4 regions of the Propionispora hippei DSM 15287 genome follow, and region 2 is predicted to be linked to each of the others. Evidence: riboswitches for the same ligand, from Rfam matches in the RefSeq annotation. Region 2 holds a riboswitch; each other region holds the start of a gene.

Region 1 (5,650 bases), on a different contig from region 2:
TCAATAATGCCTTTTTATTCCCGGCTTTGCAGAGTGTGTAAGGGCAGGATAGACCAGGCTACGGTTATCAGTGCCGCTAAGCTACGGAGGAAGTCATGAAGATATATGAGCTATCGAACGGAGATCCGGTTTACCGGCCGGAGAAAAGTATTATCATACGGTTTAAGTGGCCCCGTAAAGTTCTTAGCACTTCTATATATAATGGCGGGTATCGGAACGATTTGACGGCCGTATTTAACTACGATTGTACTGTACCTAACGGAAAGTGTACCTGGCAGGCGGCCAATTATGAGGAATATATGCGTCAGGCCGCTGTCAAGTTTGGGTTGACGCCGGATACCGTTTCCGGTATGGCCACGGCAGCGGCGATGGACAATGTGGCCATCCATACGGCCTGTTACCAGAGCTTGCAGGTTACGGCGCTGGTCACCGGTGGAATTGAGGAGAACGGGGGAAGGGTTGGCGACCCGGCCACGTATTTTGAACCGGCGGAACGAAATACCCTGTATAAGCCGGGTACGATCAATATTTTTTTAGTAATTGATGCGGATATGCCGCCGGCCTCGCTGGTGCGGGCGCTGGTAACCTGTACGGAAGCTAAAACCGCCGCCCTGCAGGAGCTGATGGCCGGCAGCAATTATTCCACCGGTCTGGCAACCGGTTCGGGCACCGATCAGACCATGCTTATTGCCAATCCTCACTCAGCCCTGTATCTGGAAAGCGCGGGAAAGCATGCCAAGCTGGGTGAACTGATCGGCTGTGTGGTTAAGCAGGCCGTAAAGGAAGCGCTGCAGCGGCAGACCGGACTGTCGCCCAAACTGCAATATAGTTCGCTGCGGCGGCTCAAGCGTTTTGGTGTGGGGGAGGAAACCTTGTGGACCCTTTATCGGCAAGAAACCGGTGATGCCGATCAAGTGTGGTTTTTGCAGCGCTTGCGATGTCTGGATACTAATTCCCGGCTGGTAATCTACACTTCACTCTATGTCCATTTACTGGACCAATGGCTTTGGGGGCTGTTAAACCCGGAAGAAGTTCGGCGGACCGGGCAGGAGCTAATCGAACAGGTAAGTTCCCGTATTGGCGTGTATCCACCGCAGATTGGCGGAGAGAATTTGGAAGATTATTTGACAGCCTGGTCTAGCCTGGTGGTAGCTGCGGTGAATAAAACAGAGTCTTGTGACAGCCAACCGGCACCAGTCAGCTTGTTTAATGATTAATTATTGTTGCAGTTACGCTTAACGGTCAGGAGAATAGGGGCTTGCATTAAGCTAATAAGTCCGGCCGACGTGTGGGGAAAACACTATTTAGGTGTATGAGAAATGCATAGGGCCTATTAAATGTATGTATTTTACTGTGATACCATAATAGTATACAGTATTTCATGCCTGGAATATTTGACATCGTTACTATAATGTGCTATTTTTAACACGAAAGTTACAAATAGTACAAATTACATAGGTAAGAGACAGGTGCCCGCTAGGGCTTAATAGGGAAGTCCGGTGTAATGCCGGCGCGGTCCCGCCACTGTAATGAGGAGCAAAGCCAAAAAAATGCCACTGGGACGAAAATCCTGGGAAGGCTTGGCTGAGCGATGATCCAGAGCCAGGAGAACTGCCTGTTTGACAATCACCGTTTGACCCACGAGCGATGGGAAGGGGATTTTAGATGCAGGTCCTTCGTTTTCATCTATTATCCCGGCTATTATATGTGCCGGGATTTTTGATTGAGCGGCCCTATTTTCTAAGTCCTACCCCGCCCGTGGGGAGGACTTATTTTATTGGGGGGAAAACATTGAAAAGAAAAGGAAAACACAGTAAGGCCGTGCTCTGTGCCTTGCTCAGCAGCGCCGTTCTCTGCCAAATCCCGGGATTGTCCTGGGCGGAAGGCGAGGATAATCTGTTTGATTTTGATCCCATCGTGGTAACGGCTACCAAGACACCGGTAAAGCTTTCGGAATCCAACGCTAACATGACCGTAATTACCCGCAAGGATATCGAGGAACAGCATTATGCCGATTTATCGGAAGCCTTACGGAACGTACCTGGCGTAACTATCAACAATTATGGTACCGGTATTGGTCATGAAGCGTCGAATATGCTGCGAATCAACGGTTCCGATAAAATCGTTGTATTGGTTGACGGTGTCAGAGTGGATGCGGCGGGGGTCAATTTTGCCGCTGCCGCTTACAGCGATCTGGATAATGTGGAAAAAATTGAAGTGTTAAAAGGAGCTGCCGCCTCTCTATATGGGGCAAATGCCAAAGGCGGGGTTATTCAGATTATTACGCGAAAAGCGGAGGGAAATAAGAGCACGCTGACCTATACCGGCGGCAGCTATGATAAAGAAAATTATGCTTTTATGAATCAGGGCAAAGCAGGCGATTACAGTTGGGTTGTTACCAGCCAGAAAGATATCATGGGTGATTATAAGGATGCTAACGGCACTACAGTTCCGGAACACCGTAATGCAGAGACCACAACGTTTAAACTGACTAAGGCGATTAATGAAAAGTCGGATATAACCTTTGACTATCAGAAGTATCAGTCGGACTATATGTACTCGGGAACGAATTATTATCTAAACCAGCGTAATCCGGGGAATATGGATAATTACAATTGGAAACTGATTTATAATAATCAATTAACGGACAAGCTGAAAAACCGGCTGACTTTTTATAACGGTGTATATGATAATACGTTCCAATGGAGTAATAATGCAGGTACGTCTATGGAAAAAGTAAAAACTATGCGGCTGCAGGACGAGTTTACTCAAACCCTTGCCGACAACCATACGGTTACCGGTGGTTTTGAGTATTCCCGGGACAAGGTAGTTTCCAAGGGGAATAAGAAGCTCAGCAATTCTGCCTACTATGTTCAGGACGAATGGAATTTGGACCGGCAGTGGAAACTGACGTCCGGTGTCCGTTACGATGACAGCGCCCAATATGGGTCTAATACCTCGCCACATGTGAATTTAGGATATAAAGCTAATGAAGACACGAGCTACTATGTTTCTTACAACAAGTATTTTATCGTTCCGACTCCTGATCAAGTATTTAATAATACTTACGGTAACAATAACCTAAAAGCAGAAAAAGGGGATAATCTGGAATTTGGTGTAAATCACAGGCTAAGTGATACGCTGAGCACCACATTTCATATGTTCAAGAGAAGTTCCAGTAATGCCGTATTTTATGATTATAACTTGTGGAAATACGTTAATTCGGATGAAAAGGTCCATGGGTGGGATATTCAGCTAAACAAACAGGTGACAAAACAATTGAGTACATATGTTGGTTATACCCATACCACTATTGATGCTACTATACAACAGGCGGAAAACGTAGATGGATATGTTCCCAAAGGGTACTGGAATGTCGGAGCGGATTATCGGCAGGAGCGATATGATATACATTTACAGGGGCGTGGTGTAAGTGATAAAACCGGTCCGCAAAATGGTACGGCCTATAGCAACTATTTCCCGGAGAGTACTTATTGGGTATGGGATTTTGCATTGAATTACAAGCTTAGTAAAGATGCAAAGACTTTCCTAAGAGTTAACAACCTGTTTAATAAGTTTTACGCAGAACAGTCTAATGCCAGCAATCGGCCGGGATGGGGTGGTAATCCAGGTGAGTGGTATACCAGCCCTGGCCGCAACTACCAACTCGGAGTTCAATATCAATTCTAATCAACAGAGGGAAGAGAGAAGATGCCTGATGACGGGGATCTTCTCTCGTAATTTAATTTTTGTGAGGAAGTCATGCTGCAACTTGTAAACTTATCCAACTACCAAACCGACTTAGATTTAATCAGCCATAGTGCCACCTGCCTGCGATTGTTTCTGGAACAGAACCAGCTCGACGGTTTGGAGCTTATGCTCTGCGATACCTGGGATAGCCGTATTCACCGGCCCGAATGGGTTTATGGCGTACATTTGCGTTTTTGGCCCTATTGGCTGGATTTTTGGCGGGGCGATACGAAAGCTCTGGCGGAAAACTTTAAAAATGAGGCGGAAATCAAAAGCTGCTATGGTGGTTTAAACCGGGAAGACTGGCTTCAATTGTACCGGGAGAATATCCGAGCTGCCGGACAGACTGGTGCCCGTTATGCGGTGTTTCATGTCAGTCATACCGCAACAAACGAAATATTTGACTGGAACTTCCGGTATAGTGATCGCGAAGTGGTGGAGGCTGCCCGGGAAGTATTGAATAATCTGGTCCAAGAAATACCGGAGCATATGACGCTGCTCCTGGAAAATCTTTGGTGGCCGGGAATGACTCTCACCAACAGGGAGTTGACAGCCCTGCTGTTGGAAGGAGTTGCCCATCCCAGAGTGGGCATTATGCTGGATACCGGGCATTTGATGAATACCAATCCGTCATTGACCACGGAAGAAGAAGGCGTGGCCTATATTATCGACACAGTAAAGGCGCTGGGGAAATATAAGGAACGCATCAAAGGCATTCATCTGCACCGCTCCCTGTCAGGAGAATATGTAAGACAAAGCAGGCAAAAGCTAAAGAAAGAATATACCATGGCGGAAACTATGAGCCATGTTTTACGAATTGATGAACACCTGCCTTTTACCAGCCCGGCAGTTCGGCAGCTCATTCAATATATACAGCCGGAGTATGTGGTACATGAATTTATCCAGACTTCGCTGCAAGACTGGCATGAAAAAATAAACCGACAGCAGCAGGCCTTAGGCGTGTCTTCAAGCTAACGGAATGATCCATGGTACAAAAAGCGCCGTAGGGAGCGTTCCGGATAGTTTGAAGATAAGCCTTAGCGTAAGGAGGTAACCTTTTTGAAACAAAAATGGCTGAGCGTCTTATTGATATGGGGGCTGGCGGTGGCGTTGCTAAGTGGCTGCGGCTATGGTGCCGGGCAACAGCAGCCGGTGGCAGAAGGTTATACGGTGACGGACAGTCAGGGGCACTCTCTGCAGTTAACTCATAAACCGCAGCGTATTGTCTCTCTGACGCTGGGAACTGACGAAATCATCACCGGACTGGTACCGGCGGCCAGGATTGCCGCACTGACCCATTTAGCGGAGGATGCGAGTATCTCGAATATTGTGGAGCAGGCAGCAGAAGTTCCGCATAAAATAAAGGCCGATGCGGAAACGGTGATTGCGCTGAACCCGGATTTGGTTTTGGTGGCAGATTGGCTGCCGGCCGATTTGCCCCAGACGCTGCGTGATGCGGGTATACAGGTATACGTCTATAAAACACCTCACACGATTAAGGAAGTGGAAGACACCATTACTGTCATCGCTCAGGTAGTGGGGGAAGCAGAGCAGGGCAGACAACTGATCAGGATGATGGAGGAGAAGCTGGCCGAGGTCCGGCGAAAACTGAACCCAGTGCAAGCCGGGCAGGAAAAAGTGGTTGCCAAGCTGACGGCGGCCGGGGCAACCGGCGGTAAGGATAGTACCTTTGCCGATATCTGTGAACAGGCCAGAACGGTCAGTGCTGCAGTAAAAGCCGGGCTTGGACCTTATGATATGATGACCAAGGAGCAACTGGTTGCTTCCCGGCCTGATGTGCTGCTGCTGCCTACCTGGGACAATCATGGAAAAACAAATCAGGAGACTTCGCGGTCTGATATTCTGAGCGATCCGGGACTGCAGAGTGTTCCTGCCGTAC
Region 2 (5,650 bases):
TGATCAATCATATCCTGTAATTCATCATTATTAAAAAAACGCAAAGGCACCTGCAAAGCAACACCGGCCTCCAGCAGACCCGCCTCATCGGCTTTCACCACGCTGCTGCCAAGGACGGCGACACTGCACAGGCTTCGCCCGTTCTCGCTCAGCACCTGCTGGATAGCCTGCATAATTTCCTGCACCGTCGTTCCCCGGCGGCAGCCAACTCCAACGGCCAGCACCGGCGGCCGGATATATATGTGGGGTACGGTCACAGTGCACAGCTTATCGCTGAGAATAACCGCAGCATCCATGGGCTGCGCCAACTGCGCCAGAGGTTCCCAGCAGATGCCCAGTTCCGCCGCGGCCGTCCGGATAGCTGCCTGGCCGGAGAGCTCATCATCCAAAAAATATTTTACCACACCGTCATTGGCGATGACGGCGTTAACGGTTTTTAGTTGAGCGAACGGTTCCAACGCAAAACCCAGTTGCTTAGCCAGTATATCCGGCGCCGGCCGCTGCGCCAAATCGGTCGCCGTTGTAATCACCGCCTCAGCACCAATTGTCCGGCTGATCTGAACGGCCAGTGCGTTGGCGCCGCCCAAATGGCCTGACAGCAAACTGATCACATGGTGACCGTCATCGCCAAGCACGACTACGGCCGGATCCCATCTTTTATCACGTATATGGGGCGCAATGACGCGAACTACAATTCCCGCAGCCATGATAAAAATCAATCCCTCGTAGCGGTCAAAAATCCGGCTTATCAATTCTCCCAGCGAATCAAACTCTTCCGCCTGGTCCACTGCAGCCCGTCCGGCTTTCACATATACCGTGACCGTTCCAGGCAGCTCCCGGGCCAGGCGCGCCGCTAAGATGCTCCCTCTTCTCGTTACCGCTATCGCCGCTAATCGCATGAGGCATCACGGTACATATGCCCAAACTCCGGAGCGTATAACCGGGACAGCGCATAATCACTGCCGAGGCAATGACCTACCACAATCATGGCCGTACGGTCAACACCTTCCGCCGCCACCGTCCCGGCAATGGTGGCCAGTGTGCCACGAATGACTTTTTGTTCCGGCCAGGAAGCCTTTTGCACAATGGCAACTGGCGTATCCGGCGAATAGCCGCCGTCAACCAGTTCTTTTACCACCGTATTCATCATATGGACACTTAAAAAGATGCACATGGTAGCGTTGTGGGCAGCCAGGCTGACAAGTTTTTCCTTATCCGGCACCGGAGTCCGGCCTTCCAATCTCGTCACAATAACGGTCTGGGAGACCTCCGGCAAAGTGTACTCACATTTCAGCGCCGCCGCCGTAGCCAAAAACGAGCTAACGCCCGGTATCACATCGTAGGCAATCCTGTGCTTAGCCAACGCATCCATCTGTTCCTTAATCGCCCCGTAAATACTGGGATCGCCTGTATGTAAACGGACCACCTTTTTTTGTTCGGCCACAGCCTTGACCATAACCTCGATTACTTCCGGCAAGGTCATCTTTGCGCTGTTATAAATGCTGGCACCCTGCTTAGCCAGAGACAGCAGCGCAGGATTAACCAGCGAGCCGGCATAAATGATCACATCAGCCTCGCTGACCAACCGCTGCCCTTTTACCGTAATCAGTTCCGGATCGCCCGGACCTGCACCGACAAACCAAACCTGCATATCCATTCCTCCTGTATCTTTACACACTATTCCGCTTCAGCCGCGATAATATAAATGGGATTAAGCGCCTGCATCATATGGCTGGACGCAACTTTACGCAACCTTGTCACCTGAGCGCAGATGGTTTCTACGGAAAATTCCGGACAACTGTCCAGAAAGGCCAGCGCCCGCTGCAGTGTTTCCACTGTCACGGCGGTCACAACCAGTCGCCCTCCCGGCTTCAGTAGTTGCCGGGCTTCGGTTAAAATGGCGTCCAGCTTCCCGCCGCTGCCGCCGATCAGAATCACATCGGCCTGCGGTAATCCCTGCAGGGCTTGCGGCGCCGCCCCCGCTATCGGCCGGACCGCCGCCGCAAACTGGGCCGCGTTCTGTCTGATCAGTTCAATGCCCTCCGGCTCCCGCTCAATCGCATATACCTCACCGTAACCGCTTTGCAGGGCCGCCTCGACCGACAGGGAACCGGTTCCGGCCCCAATGTCAATCACCGTATCACCGGGATTGATTTTTGCCCGCGCCAGCACCAGTATCCTGATCTCGGCTTTCGTCATCGGAATATTGCCCCGGATGAACCGGTCGTCGCTGATTCCCACATGATAGGTCATGCTTTCACCACCATTACACAATGTGAATATCCTTCCCGGCTGCTCAATTCCTCCAGGGTAGCCGTAACAACCTGTTCATTTTCATAGGACAGCGCCAGACAAACAACTGCCGGCGTAGCTGCCGGCCAGCCGGCTGCCAGTAAATACCTGGCAATCGTACGGGAATTATTCTCACTGTCTGTTAAAATCCCCAGTTTTTTATCACACCGGTAAGCCAACGCCGCTGCATCGGCTTTGCGCCCATGCAGGCTGATCAGTGTGGCATCCTGCCAATAGTCGCTTGTACGGGCAAATGCCAACTGCAGGGAACTGATGCCGGGAATCACTTCGATGCATGCTGGGGGAAACCGGCGGCGGATCGCCGGCAATAAGCTGTAAAATCCCGGATCGCCGGATACCATGACAACCACATCGTGCGAGGCCAGTTCCTCTTCTATATAAGACAACACACCGGCAATATCGCCGTCAATGACTTTGCTTTTTACGCCTGCCGGCGCCAGCGTTTCCAGCGCCCGTTTACCGCCCACCAGAACGCGGGCCTGCTCAATGGTTCGCTTGGCAACCGGCAGCAGATAGTCCGCCGAGCCGGGCCCGATGCCTGCCACAATTATTTTATGTTCCACCCTAACTTCTCCCCTATCCTGACGGCACCTGCATCCATGCCCAATATGGACCCCTGCAGCGTGACAATGACCGTTCCCACTTCCAGGTCCTGAAATACATACCGCATGGCCCGTTGACTGGCCCGTTCCGCCAGCACTGCATGCACCTGCCGCAAACCGGCGTTTTCAATAAGCGGCAACGCGGCTTCGGTAGTGGCGCACCGCAAAATGGCCTGAACCGTCTGTTGTGACGCCCCCAGCGATGCGGCATAAGCCGCCAGCGTTTCCATGCGGCCGTCGGCCATACGGTTATGAGTATGAAAAATTCCGGCCGCCACTTTGCAAATCTTCCCCAGATGGCCAAACAGCAAGACCTGCTTCATCCCGTACCGAACGGCCTGTTCCAACATAAAGCCGATAAAATTGCTGGTTTGCACAATCTGCTCGGCCGGCAAACCGCATTTTTTTATCGCAATATCCTGACCGATCTTACCCGGCGCAAACACCACCGCATCGTGGCCGAGCGCTTTCACCACGCTGATCTGAGGCGCCAGCGAGTTTTTAAATGCTTCTTCCGACATAGGCTCTACAATCCCGGTTGTACCAATAATCGACAAACCGCCCTCTATACCCAGTACAGGATTTAACGTACGGGCCGCCAACGCTTCGCCGCCGGGAATGGATACGGTGACAACCGCACCCCAACCCGGGGGCAGAGCGTCCCGGACAGCCGACAGAATCATCTGACGGGGTCCCGGATTAATGGCCGGTTCACCGACAGGCACGGACAAGCCGGGCAGCGTAACCGTTCCCACGCCGCTCCCCGCCCGTAAAACAATATCCGCGCCTTCCGCCATCTCTACCGCTGCCTCAATCGTAACGCCATTAGTAATATCGGGGTCGTCGCCGGCATCCTTCACGACTGCCGCCTTACCAACCCGTTCGGTTCTGCTGCTGTCGGCAATGGCAACAGCAATGGACTTTTGCTGAGGTGACAATACAACAACCTGCTCCACCTGCTGGCCGCACCAGGCCAAAACAGCGGCCTTGGCTGCTGCTGCCGCACAGGTGCCTGTGGTAATCCCTGTTCGCATTTGTTTGAACAAACTAAAAAACCCCCTGTGACAAGAGGGTAAAAAACAACACAATGTAGATTTTACCCACCTGCCCATCTTCCGTAGGTCATAACGGTGTGTGTTAAAATAGGCAGGTCTCCTGACTTCGGATCAACGCACATCCGCACCTTCCCGGTTATCCCAGTGGCTACCGCGAATCTGCTCCCCATCACAGTGGCGGGACCGCTCCGGAATTTCACCGGCATTCCCTTTTAAGCATGACAAGCACCTATTTCCTTCCTTATTCAGCTACGGCAATATCGCCTGAAACCATCCTGCAACACCGGGGAATCACTCATTCTAGGTAACCGCTGATTTGAGTGATCCTGTCAGCCTAGCGAGAGATTTTTTCGCCGGGCAAGGAAGTAAAACCGCAGGAATAAGCGGCCCCTATTTCAAGATTTTGCTGACGCAGCCAGGCGGAAAAAGATCCGTCAGGACGCGCAGCGTGAATTAATCAGCGGTTCCCTTGCAAATTTTGTCTTATTTTATCTTATTCCACCCCGGCGCCTTGTTTTCCTGCTTGGCCGGTCCGTTAAGACACTGTTTATTATTCCTGAGTACGTACACAGCCTGACAAACCTTTTTCCGCCAGTCCGGCAGGCTCATTACATCAATGGTTCCCTAACAGAGCCAGATTATACAGACAGACCGGATGTGAAAAGGAAACGTTCAACCTTGCCTGAACGTTTCCTTCCGAATAGCTACCGCTGGGCATATAACTGGTTACCCAAAGCTAAGGCTTTTTGATTTTTTTCTTCCGTACCGCGCGGCACCCGGGCCAGTACTGCCTTGATTAAAGACGCTTCACTAACCGCACCGGTCGCGGCCACCAGCGCCCCAAGTGCAATGATATTGGCAAACATGGCATTGCCCAGTTCCTCGCGGGCTGTCCTGGTAATCGGCAAGTCAATCACTTCGGCCTCACGGCCGGAGATTTCCTTTACCAATGTGGAATCCGCCAGCAGTTTGCCGTTTTTCTTTAGTATATCGGCATACTTGTTGCAGGCTTCCTGGCTCATCACCAACAGAATATCCGGCGCCAATACCTTGGGATAGTCAATCTCGTCTTCACTGATAATGACTTCGGCCTTACTTGCTCCGCCACGGGCTTCCGGTCCGTACGACTGGGTCTGTATGGCCTGTTTTCCGTCAAGAATGGCGGCCTCCGCCAAAATGATGCCGGCCAGAATCAACCCTTGTCCGCCGGTACCACTTAAACTGATTTCCAGCATTACGCCTTGCCCCCTTCCTGCAGCCGCGCCACCAGTCTGGCATATTCCGCCGTATATTCCGCCGTGGGCGAATGGTAGAGCTCACCGATAACAAACTTGCCGGTCATTGCTTCCGGCGTCATCTTGGCCGCGGCCTTCGCCATCACGGCATGGTCACGCTGCCATAGCAGCATGGCCGCCGCTGTAGGCATTTTGTTTTTCCGGCCATAACCGATCGGACACTGGGTTATACCGTCAATCACGGAGAACCCTTTATTCTCAATCCCTTTGACAATGAGATCTGTCAACATGGCGGCATGGTACGCGGTTCCCCGCGCCACATAGGTGGCACCGGCTGCAATAGCCAATTGCGCAATATCAAAGGACCGCTCCATATGACCGAACGGCGCCGTCGTAGACCGGCTATCGACAGGAGTCAACGGCGAAGACTGGCCGCCAGTCATAC
Region 3 (5,650 bases), on a different contig from region 2:
AGGCATGGAGATAGCTCTCTGAGTTATAACTTGACGGTAGGCTTATTAAGATGAGCCTTTTCGCCTTAACAGCATGTAGGTTCTTAACCCGGCATTGACAGCAGGCGGCTTTGAAAAAAGTAAAGCGTCAATTGTTCCGCCGGACGGAACGATTGACGCTCTTTTGTTTATCGGCAGGTCGTATAACCAAGGTAACCACTGATTAATTCACACTGTGCAGCTAAGTGGTCCACCAACTCTGAAAATACAATTCCTTTACGGTCTTTTTTCCGCAAGGCATTGTTGTTGTCGACTTACCTATGTTCGATAGGTGCGTCTCCTCCGCCTTGCCTTACGAAAAAATTCCCGCAAACTAATTTGCACTTTCAAAGTTGGCGAACCACTAACGGAGCTTTTTCCGCCTGGCTGCGTCAGCAAAACCTTGCAATAGGGGCCGCTATTCCGGCGGTTTACTTCCTTGCCAGACGAAAAAATCTCTCGCCAGGCCGACAGGTTTATCTAATCATTGGTTGCCTAGCATATCGATGCGCAGGCCGGCATAGGATGAGAAAGTGACGAAAACTATATAGCGTTGGGATAGGTGCCCTACGGGGCTTAATAGGGAAGCCGGTTGAAGGCCGGCGCGGACCCGCCACTGTAATGGGGAGCGAACTTGCAGTATAGTGCCGATCTTAAACTTGATCGTACTGTACTCTGCCACTGGAGCGAACGCTTTGGGAAGGTGCAGGGGAGCGAGGAACCAAAGCCAGGAGAACTGCCTTATCCGACAATCACCGTTAGTGTTGTGGCAAGTTCAAAATAGGAGCTTGTTGCCACACGAAACCCGCGATGGATCGGGGAGGGGATTACGTTTTGGACTAGGCTGCTTTCTGCCTGGTCGGCGTAAGCACACTCCCGTAAAGGGAGTTTTTTTATTTGGTACGCCTGGACCGCTGGACCTGGTAAAGGGTTAGCCGTGTACAAGCTTTGCGATGGCTTTACACAACAGATTGGAGCTTATAGTGAGGCAGTCGCGCAGTACCGCATAGGAAGAAGAAAGTAACACAACTATATAGCGTTGGGATAGGTGCCCTACGGGGCTTAATAGGGAAGCCGGTTGAAGACCGGCGCGGACCCGCCACTGTAATGGGGAGCGACTTGCAGTATAGTGTCGATCTTAAACCTGATCGTACTGTACTCTGCCACTGGAGCGAACGCTTTGGGAAGGCGCAGGGGAGCGAGGAACCAGAGCCAGGAGAACTGCCTTATCCGACAATCACCGTTAGTGTGGACCAGTTCAAAATAGGAACTTGTTGCACACAGAACCCGCGATGGACCGGGGAGGGGATTACGCTTAAAACCAGGGACCGTGTCCGCCTGGTTGGCGTAAGCACACTCCCGTAAAGGGAGTTTTTTTATTTGGCAGGTTGCTTTGTAGCCAAGGCAGGGGTTAGCCGTAGACAAGCCCCGCCGCCGGCTGTACATAACAGATAGAGATTATGGTAAGGAGAGAGTATATGAAAAAAATATCCCCAATGATTTCTCTGGTGGCAGCGGTCTTGCTCCTGGCCGGACTGATTGCGCCGGCCCCGGCTCTGGCCGCTAAGGCCGCCCCGGGACCAAGCGTCGGCTATGTCGACCGGCAGCAGGTTTTTAACAGTTATCCCGGCATTCAGGACCTCCTGCGGCAGATTCAAAGCATGCGGGAGGCGGCGCAAAAAGACTATGACGCCCGGAGCAAAGATCTGTCGCCCGGGGAGCGAAAAGCGCTGAGTGATACCATCGCCCGCGAGGAAGCGCAGCGGGAGGACGCCCTGATGAAACCGGTAGGCGATAAAATCGAGGCGTCGATCAAGGCGGTAGCCGGAGAAAAGGGCTTGCCCGCCATCGTTGATGCAGGAATCATAGTCTATGGCGGAGTTGATATTACCGCCGACGTGATCGCGAAAGTAAAACAATAAGCAACAGCAATGGCCCAATTAAGCCTAACCGTCCTGTCCGGCCGTGATAACGACGCCCGGACAGGCTGCGATAGGAATTCGGATCCAGGGAGGTGAGTTCTTTTCCCATGAGCAGTAAGGAAGAGACCTCAGCGGCCGATAAGCTGTTGGGGGGCGCAAGGTAAGAAAAATAAAAAGGGTGCTCCGCCGACTTTGAAACTGCAAATTAATTTGCGGGGATTTTTTCGTAAGGCAAGGCGGAGAAGGCGCGCCTATCGGACATAGGTAAGCCGACGACAACGAAGCTTTACGGAAAAAGACCCGTGAAGAAATGGCAGCTTCAGAGTTGGTGGAGCACTCGGGAGAGGTGTTTAGTATGTCAAATGTAATTGCGACGTTTTATAATTTTGGAGAAACTGGTGCAAATAAGGGACGTGTTAGACTAATTTCCTCATCAGGTTCTACACCGGCAGTTGTCAGTGGTTCCGGTGTGGATATTACCAATACTGATCCTATCGCGTTTTACTTCAATGGCGGCAGCAGCACCGGGACCAGGGTGTTGCTGGTGCAAAGGCGCTATAATGCAAGCTATGTGCAGATTTTCTGCTATCTCTCAGTCTATGATCCCAGTACCTGGACGCAAACAGTAGCGCCCAATACAGCGGCCTATCAATACAGCGATAGCACAGACCTGCTCAATATCTACAACCTTAACTCCCCCGGCGGGACAGCCAGCGGCACGCTCTATGGCGCCGATTATTCCGCCGGCCGGGTGTTCAAGCTGGTTCATGGCAAAACCGGCGGTACCGAAACCCTGACTCTGGATACCCCGTATTATCAGTTTGCCGCCACAGGCTCCGGGGCTACCGCTTACAGCGTCGATACGGTATTCAATACCGAATCCTCAGTAGATTATGTCTACGCGGTAGCGCAGCAATATGCCGTATCCGGTTCCGGTTCTGACCCGGCTAATTACACGTACTACAACAGTATCATTGTTAAACTGGATGCCGGCACTCTTGCACCGGTTACCGGCGGCGGCCCGTCGGCCACTCTGGCGCCCAATGTGTTCGACCTCCAATATTACGGCGGCAATCTCTATGCAACCGCCCTGGGCGGCGCCCAGTGGTATGGCACCGGCACCTCATACCCGAATACTGTAAAATGGAATTACGCTTCGCGCATCCAAAAGGTGACTACCGGTCTTACCGTCACCGATCTGGTCCGTCCGGCCAATGCCTCGGAGACTGGTAGCACATACAATAACGATAAATTCGATATTCGTGCTTTGGGCCTCGTTTCGGATGGCACTGCGTATATCTTGACTGGTTCCTATTATACGGAATCAGCTTATAATTATTTGTTAAATGGTCGTTTGTGGAAAGTGTCGGCGAGCACTTTGTTTGCGGCAAGTAATGCCTTGATCAGCAGTTTATCTGGTGCCACTGCTATTGAAAGTCTTGCAGATCTTCCGGGCTTCATGTGGGCTTTACTACCTGCAAATGATCTTAGTAAAGTATGGGGAATGCTTGGTGATAATCTCACTATTTATGATGCAACCGGTCTTGTTGGTGATCCCATTGATGCGGCTAACGCATCTGAATGGGTTGATGGTAGTGGTGATCCCATTGGCAGTCCGGCATTCAATGCTATTTCCCTGGCGACGCCTTCCATTAGCAAGCTGAAAGCCGGCGCAGCGCCTGCTTCCATCAAGTCGGTGCGTGGTTTCGTGCATCCATTGCTGGCTTCCCGCGCCGGTATCAAACCGGAAGATTTCGACAAATTTATCAGTGCCCATTTTGCTAAACAATAAGTACCAGCTCTAAATAAGGGGCGGAAAATCCGCCCCTCTTTTTAACTGTTTTAGGAGGAAGAGTTTTGCGGGGGAAATATCGTAAAAAACGCATGGCCAAGGCCCTTAAAGTATGTTCGTTGGCATTTATGCTTCATATTATTTATACCATGCCGGGTTATGCTGCTTTGCAACTTACAGAAATAGCACCAAGTTCTGATGATATTAATATTAATTCAAAATCTTCATATACGATAGGTGCGGGAGATGCTAAAACTACCTATTCCAGTGGTTCGCAGTCACCAGGGGGGAGCTACACAATCCCTATTACTTTGAATTCAGGCAGCACCTGGCGCCCTTTAGATTCAACGAGTAGTTTAAGTGCAACGAATTTAGTTATGAATTCGGGCAGCACGATAGATTTAGCCTATAAGTATAGTGCCGGCAATGATTATACAAAAGACAATGTTCCTACCGGAAGAAAATTTTGGGAGATTACTACAACAGGATCAAGGATGCCGGCACGCACACTAACCATAACGAATGGCAGCTTTGGTGACAATGTAACGTTCCGCCTTAATCTTGGTACTAAAAATTCACAGCTTAAAAGCGACGGGACATACGCAGCTTCCAAAGGCTATAGTGATGCTGTTTATCTTATGAGTCCCACACTGATAGATAAAGATTCGGAAGCAATGGTGAATGTAAACCTAGAATATATATTAAATAAAAACTTTGGAGCAGGTAATACCACCGGTTTTTCCTGGGATACAGTTACTGATACCATGCTCAGGGGAAAGGTAGAGGGCGTTTTTGGTATTTATGACACCAATATAGACAAATTTAATGTTATAGGTACAGCAACGAATCAAGTAGATGGGGCATTAAATAAATATATCATTTCAACCGAGCTAAAGCTTGACGAGGAAGATACTTCAAATGGTACTACCTATAGAGACTACTCCGTCTACTGGACGGCGCAACAACAAGACTTTCTATCCCAAGGCGCCTACTCCGCCGCCAACGCGGCCCTGGCGACACGCAATCTGTGGCGCATTGAAGACGGCCTGTTCTGGAAGCGCGGCGACGACCGGCGGTTTGCCGACAGCAGCATCGTCCGGGATGATTTCAGCGACCGGGAAAGCGTGTGGGCCAATACCTGGCGGGGCAAGTACACCTATGACGGCGTGCAGAACTCCCGCTTCGGTCAGATCTATAACGGCCTCCAGGTCGGCTACGATAAGCTGCGGAACAGGGAACTGCTCGGCGGCAAAGTCTACAACGGACTGTTTTTCAGCAAAATGACCTCCGATGCCGATTTTAGCGCCCAGAATGCCGGCGGCGCCGACTATAACAGCGGTCAAGGTGATCTCGACAGTACCGGTCTTGGCGCCTATGCGCTCTGGGTAGGCAACAAAGGACATTACCTGGACACCATGGTGCGCTGGGGTACGATTAATAATACCTATACCTATACCGACTCCTTTGGCGATAGCTATCAGAAGGATTTCACCGCGAAAACCTACGGACTCGGCGCTCGCTACGGCCTTCGGATGGATAAAGGCAACGGCTGGTACCTGGAACCGGAGGCCGGTCTGTCTTACGGCGTCATGCGCTCCTTTGACTTCCGCCTGAGTAACGGCCTGAAATATGGGCAGGATCAAACGGACATGCTGCTCGGCCGCGCCGGACTGTCTGTCGGCAAACGCTACGGGCAGGGGGAGCATACCGGCGAAGCCTATCTCAAGCTGTCGGCCAACCATGATTTCCTGGACAACGGCAATGCCATGATGTACGCCATGCAGAACAGCTCGAATCCAAGTCTGAATGAAGTTGCTCTGGCCTCACAAAAGGCGGACAATCTGGCCGGCAAGGACACCTGGTACGATGTGACGCTGGGCAGTCATTTCAAGCTGGGCGACAGCCGGGACGGTTGGCT
Region 4 (5,650 bases), on a different contig from region 2:
CGGTCTCGATTAACAGGCAGGCATAACAAAACTCTCATCCGTAGGGATGAGAGTTTTGTTATGCCGCAGTAAAGCAGCAAGTTATTTGTAATAAACCTATGGAGAGTCAGCTTGTGATTTTGTTCTTATACCACATCATGGCAAACAGCAGCAGTGGCAGGAACAGAGCCAGGGCACCGGCCAGCTCGAAATAACCGCCGTACAGTGATACAGCGAGTCCTCCCAGCGGGAGAAGGCCGAATATGGACAGGATAGCCCAGCCGGATTTTACCATGACGGGTACTGTTAAAGGGGGAGCCTGACGATAGACGGTATTGTTCCAACGGGTCAGCCAGACACAGATGCCGGAGATAATCATGGCCATGGTGATGAGACTATAAACTGACCAAATGATTTTTGTCGCCAGTAAAGCATGATTGTGAGTGTGTAAATTGACAAACACGGCGGTAACCGGTAAATACCAGGGAAGCGGCTTGCGAAAACAGGACGCAGGGCCGCTCTTTTCGCCGGCAGACGCGGCAACAAACAGGGGTTGTCCCATAAAGTCATCCGGACCTGCCGCTAGCGGCTTGATATAAAGGGTATATAGATTGCTCTTCGGTTCCGGCATTTTGAGAAAAATGACAGCTTCGTTGTCTAGGGCCTGACTGGCCGTTTGCAGTGCTGTCCAGGGTGGCACGGTTACCTGGTTTTGACTGTAAGCCGGTAGCTGCTGCGCTGCTTCACTGCGTGCTGCAGTGAGATAGGAGCTGTAGCCTAAAGAAAATAGGACGATCATCACCCCGCTCAGGCATAATACCAGAGCCCACATCCCGGCTGCCAGCCCTGTGAGTTTATGCCAGTCGGACCAGAAAATGCGGCGGGAGTGATTCCTGAGCATGCCCGCTGCCAGTTTTCTTAGGGGAGGGGCATAAAGCCAACAGCCTGATAAAAGAGACAGGCAGCTTAGCAGGCAGAAAAAGCCTAAAAAGAGCATTCCTTCCCTGCCTAACCCTAAACGTACGTGCAACGAGCTGAGTAATTGCAGGCAATCTTGCAGAGCAGGATATTTTAGTGAGAGGGTGCTTTGATCGGTAAAAGTCTGTGTCTGCACATGATAGGCAAGCTGTACTTCTTTTGCTGTATTAGCTGCTGAGGGATGTTTTTTATCCTCCAGGTCCTGGAGACGAAAGATAAGATCGCCTTTATCGGCCTTAGCGGAAATGGTTTTGATCGTTTTTTGCGGATAGTCTGCCTGTATGGTCTGAATGCCTTGTTCCAGCCCCTGCCAAAGGGTGGCATAGCTCAAGGGCTGCGGATTTTCCGGCGGCCGAAGTTGATTCCATTCGTTGATTTCCTCTTTGAATAAAAGCGGCAGTCCTGTCAGGCAGAGCAGCAGGAATAAGAGGGCGCAAATCAAACTGGTCCAGCGATGGATACGGTAAACATATTTCATAATTTTATATCTCCGATGCGGTTAGAGGGAATAATTCATGCTTAGACTATAGGTTCTGCCGCTGGTGGCTTCTGTTGCATAGAACTTACGATTAAACAGATTCTGGATGCCGAACTGAAGGGTAGCCTGGTCGTTCAGTTTATAATTCAGCGAAGTATTTATCACAAAAAAGGCATCTTCGGAATTATATTCGCCGGTAGACAGATCCGGGCTTTGCCGTTCACTGACATATTGCGCATCGGTTAGCCAGTTCACTTTATTTTTGCTATATTCCACGCCAGCGTGCAGCAAATGCTTGGGAATATCCCAGTTGCGGGTCGTTTGGCCGCTGGACGTATTTTCACCGCTTTCAAAGGTATAGTTAAGATAGGAAGACCAGGTTGGCGTCATTTTGCTCTTCAGTTCAAATTCGATACCTTTGGCAGTTCCGCTGTCTAAGTTATAGTAAGCCTTTACCGAATTTTTGATTGCTGAAACTATTTTATCTTCCGTTTTCACATGGAACAGGGTGACACCCAGTGAGGTTTTCTGATCCATTTGCTGCTTCATGCCGATTTCAAAGGTGTTTGAGGTCTCCGGCTTTAGATCGGGATTGGCTTGTATGGAACTCATGTCAGTGCCAGCCCGGCGGTATAACTTATAGATTGTCGGGGGATTGAAGGAATGACCGTAACTGGCGTAGTACTTGGTGCGGTCGTTCTGGGCATATTCGAAGGCTAGTTTCGGACTTAGCTCGGTGAATTCGGCAGAGGGATAATCCTGTTTGCTGCCACTGACTAAGCAGTAGCCGCCTTCTTTATTGTACTGATCCAGGCGCAAGCCGGTATACATGGTCCAGCGGTCGGAAGCGGCATATTCATCCTGAGTGAAAACGGCCCAGGAGTTGGTGGAACCTTCGCTTTGGGTGGTTAAAGCTCCCACGGTGCTCCAGTCGCGCCAGTGACTCAGCGCGTAAGAACTGTAAGTCATTTTTTCTTTTATCCAGCTAAAGCCGGAGACGATGGTATGGCGGTTGAAATCCCAGGTTTTTTGGGCATCCAGATTATAGTTTTTACTGGGATACATCGCTAAGGTGCCGCTGCCTGTCCAGTTGATTGAGTTGGCGGAGGAACCGGCTTGACTGTAGCCCTCTTTCGTCACATCGGACAGACCCAGCCCGACAGTGATCTTATTCTCTGTGTCTTCTTATTTCAGTCTGTGAAGGTCCTGCTCTCTTTCGCCAACATAGCCCAGATAAGCGGAAGGGGATAAGGTCACATAGGTATTGTCCTGAGTCCGGATAGTACCGTAGAAGAGAGGATTGCCGCTGCCGTCATAAGCGTAGGTGAAAGGGTTGTGATAGGCATATTGGTAGTTGTTATGCATGTATGAGTAGGACAGGGTTTTAGTGGTATCCAGCAGGTAATTCAGGTCAAGAAAGTAATTTTCGCTTAGCTTGCTTTTTTCGCCGCGACCGCCAAGTAGATAGGTCCCGTTGCCAAGTTTGGGGAGTGTTACATTTAGGGTGGGAGTACCTATAGTCTTACCAGGTGTAACGTAGTAACCGGAATAGCCGTCTGTAGAACGCTTTTCATAACCGGTATTGAAGGAAAGCTTATCGTTGGTGCTGCCGCCAATTCTAATTCCCCGCTGCCAGGTATTGTTGCTGCCTGTTGACAGGGTCAGATCGGTCTTTACTTCACCGCTGGCCGGAGCCGGCTTTTTGGTAATGATGTTGATGACGCCGGCAACTGCATGTCCGCCGTAGAGCGAGGAACCGGCGCCCCGGACAATCTCGATTCTTTCCACGTCGCTGATGGGGAAGGAATCCCAGGCTACACTGCCGTCAAAAGAGGTATTTATCTGTTGGCCGTTGTACAAGACAAGAATATTGCCGCTGCCAAAGCCACGTATTGACAGGGCATCCTTCACTTCTGCCGTAGGTTTCACATACAGGCCGACTTCATTTTGCAAGGCTTCCCGTAAACTGAAAATATTGCGTTTCTTTAAATCCTCAGCGGTAATAACCGTCACGTTGGCCGGTACATCTTTAAGTCTTTTGGCGACTCTGGTTGCTGTAACGATAAAGTCGTCGAAGGTATATTCGGGAATTTGGTCTGACTCTGTTGCTTTTCCTTCCGCCTCCCGGTTGCTTTCTGTTGCCACCGTCTCTGGCGAAGCTGTTTCCGGCGGAGCTGCTTGTACCGATGTGGCTATTGCCATACAGGCCAGCAGCATAATCCCTGATTTTTTTGTAGTAGAATACATGGTGTCTTTTTCGCTCCTCTGTCAATTTTGAAATAAAAGCAACCATACCTCTGACCGGAAGCAAATAAAAAAGAGCTTTTCCCATGCAAAGAAAAAGCTCATTGTTCATATTCACAATAAGTAAATCCCCTTCCCATCGCTCGCAGGTCAAACGGTGATTGCTAAACAGGCAGTTCTCCTGGCTCCAGTTCATAGCTCCTTCGCGCCTTCCCAAGGCTGTAGCCCCAGTGACATAATTGCGAATTTGCTCCCTGATACAGTGGCGGGACCGCGCTGACCTTACATCAGACTTCCCTATTAAGTCCTTTCGGACACCTGTTTCAAACCATATGAAATTTTTTCAATCTTTACTATGGGTTATCGTATCAGTTGGTTTTCCTGTTGTCAATGTATTTTCGACAAAATTTGCTATGATCTTAGGCCGGTTTGGATAAAACGAAATGCAGGACCCGTGGCATTTGCCACATCAGGATAGTGTTCAGAAGAGTTGACAGATGGAATAATGGCAAGAAACCGTTCGCCGGAAGACAGGCGGTTCTTATTTGTTTTGAGGGGAAATTCTGTCTCTTTTTGCGCTTGCCTAGAGGAATATGGTAAGATGGAGACAAGGGGTGTTTTTCAACTACACGGAATGTTCCCTGAAAGCGCTTTTTACGGGACCTGCTGCCGGTCTCGAGCGCTGCTTAGTTTGTGTACAATGGAGGTAACTATGTCGATTTGGTCCAGTTTTATTCAGTATTATAAGCCATACCGGCGAATTTTCTTTATCGATCTGGCATGTGCGTCCGGGGTGGCATTGGTTGATATTGCCTTTCCCCAGATTCTGTATTATCTGACTCATTACGTGTTTGTCCGCAGCGCGGCGGAAATTTTGCCGATTCTGGGCTGGATCGCTGCCGGTATGTTTTTTCTGTATGGTATCCGGTATGCATGTCAGTATTATATTACCACCTGGGGCCATATTATGGGCGCCCACATGGAAAGCGACATGCGGCAGGATTTATTCGACCACTACCAGCGGCTGTCCTTTTCCTACTATGACCGTAACAATACCGGGGAGATGATGTCCAAGCTGGTATCCGACCTGTTTGATATTTCCGAGCTGGCTCATCATGGACCGGAGAACCTGTTTATCTGCAGTCTGAAAATCATCGGTTCTTTTGCCCTGCTGCTTTTTCTAAACGTTAAGATGACCTTGATTCTGGCTGTTGTCACCGGATTGATGATTGTTTTCAGTATCTATAAGAATCGCCGGATGAAGGCCGTGTTTATGGATAACCGGAAAAAGATTGCCGGCGTCAATGCGAGGGTACAGGACAGCCTGGCCGGCATCCGGGTGGTTAAATCCTTTGCTAACGAGGATTTGGAGCGGGAGAAGTTCTGTGACAGCAATGAACAGTTTTTGGATTCGAAAATCAGCAGCTATCAGATTATGGGAACCTTTCAAGCCGGCAATGGACTGTTTCAGGGTCTGCTTTATACAGCGGTTTTAGTCAGCGGTGGCTACTTTGTGGCCGAGGGAGCATTGCGGGGGTCCGACCTGGCGGTGTATGCCTTGTATATCGGGATTTTTATGAATCCCATTGATGTGCTGATCAACTTTACCGAGCAGTTTCAACGGGGCTATTCCGGGTTTAAGCGGTTTTTAGAGGTCATTCACACCACGCCGGAGATTTTGGAGAAGCCCCATGCCATGCCGCTGGGGGAAGTGAAGGGAAATATTGAGTATAAGAACGTATCGTTTCACTATAATCAAAACTCACAAGTGCTTGACGATGTGAATATTTCTATTGAAGCCGGCAAAACAGTCGCATTGGTGGGACCGTCAGGCGGCGGCAAGACAACGCTTTGTTCCATTCTGCCACGTTTTTACGATGTCAGCGGCGGTGCTGTGTTGATTGACGGCAAGGATGTGCGGGACGTTACGTTGAAATCGCTGCGCAGTGCCATTGGCATTGTACAGCAGGA

What was found. Region 2 has a riboswitch for cobalamin ahead of cbiD (cobalt-precorrin-5B (C(1))-methyltransferase CbiD). Riboswitches for the same ligand answer to the same signal wherever they lie in the genome.
Region 1: another riboswitch for cobalamin. It lies ahead of F3H20_RS14630 (TonB-dependent receptor); the one in region 2 lies ahead of cbiD (cobalt-precorrin-5B (C(1))-methyltransferase CbiD).
Region 3: another riboswitch for cobalamin. It lies ahead of F3H20_RS14595 (OmpH family outer membrane protein); the one in region 2 lies ahead of cbiD (cobalt-precorrin-5B (C(1))-methyltransferase CbiD).
Region 4: another riboswitch for cobalamin. It lies ahead of F3H20_RS05410 (TonB-dependent receptor); the one in region 2 lies ahead of cbiD (cobalt-precorrin-5B (C(1))-methyltransferase CbiD).

Annotation. Positions count from the first base shown of each region.
Region 1 covers NZ_FQZD01000030.1:28,135-33,784, forward strand. Annotated here, with positions in the region: gene F3H20_RS14620 (hypothetical protein) at 1-41, shown strand, start outside; gene F3H20_RS14625 (adenosylcobinamide amidohydrolase) at 96-1,217, shown strand; cobalamin riboswitch at 1,451-1,633, shown strand; gene F3H20_RS14630 (TonB-dependent receptor) at 1,792-3,690, shown strand; gene F3H20_RS14635 (sugar phosphate isomerase/epimerase family protein) at 3,763-4,725, shown strand; gene F3H20_RS14640 (ABC transporter substrate-binding protein) at 4,810-5,650, shown strand, end outside.
Region 2 covers NZ_FQZD01000004.1:61,393-67,042, reverse strand. Annotated here, with positions in the region: gene F3H20_RS00320 (cobalt-precorrin 5A hydrolase) at 1-899, opposite strand, end outside; gene cobM (precorrin-4 C(11)-methyltransferase) at 890-1,651, opposite strand; gene cbiT (precorrin-6Y C5,15-methyltransferase (decarboxylating) subunit CbiT) at 1,678-2,253, opposite strand; gene cbiE (precorrin-6y C5,15-methyltransferase (decarboxylating) subunit CbiE) at 2,250-2,876, opposite strand; gene cbiD (cobalt-precorrin-5B (C(1))-methyltransferase CbiD) at 2,861-3,961, opposite strand; cobalamin riboswitch at 4,044-4,218, opposite strand; gene F3H20_RS00295 (2-oxoacid:acceptor oxidoreductase family protein) at 4,675-5,205, opposite strand; gene F3H20_RS00290 (thiamine pyrophosphate-dependent enzyme) at 5,205-5,650, opposite strand, start outside.
Region 3 covers NZ_FQZD01000030.1:17,050-22,699, forward strand. Annotated here, with positions in the region: cobalamin riboswitch at 562-776, shown strand; cobalamin riboswitch at 1,048-1,261, shown strand; gene F3H20_RS14595 (OmpH family outer membrane protein) at 1,497-1,940, shown strand; gene F3H20_RS14600 (hypothetical protein) at 2,296-3,732, shown strand; gene F3H20_RS14605 (TonB-dependent receptor domain-containing protein) at 4,227-5,650, shown strand, end outside.
Region 4 covers NZ_FQZD01000007.1:192,830-198,479, forward strand. Annotated here, with positions in the region: gene F3H20_RS05400 (PepSY-associated TM helix domain-containing protein) at 107-1,435, opposite strand; gene F3H20_RS05405 (TonB-dependent receptor) at 1,457-2,575, opposite strand; gene F3H20_RS05410 (TonB-dependent receptor) at 2,621-3,682, opposite strand; cobalamin riboswitch at 3,834-4,016, opposite strand; gene F3H20_RS05415 (ABC transporter ATP-binding protein) at 4,392-5,650, shown strand, end outside.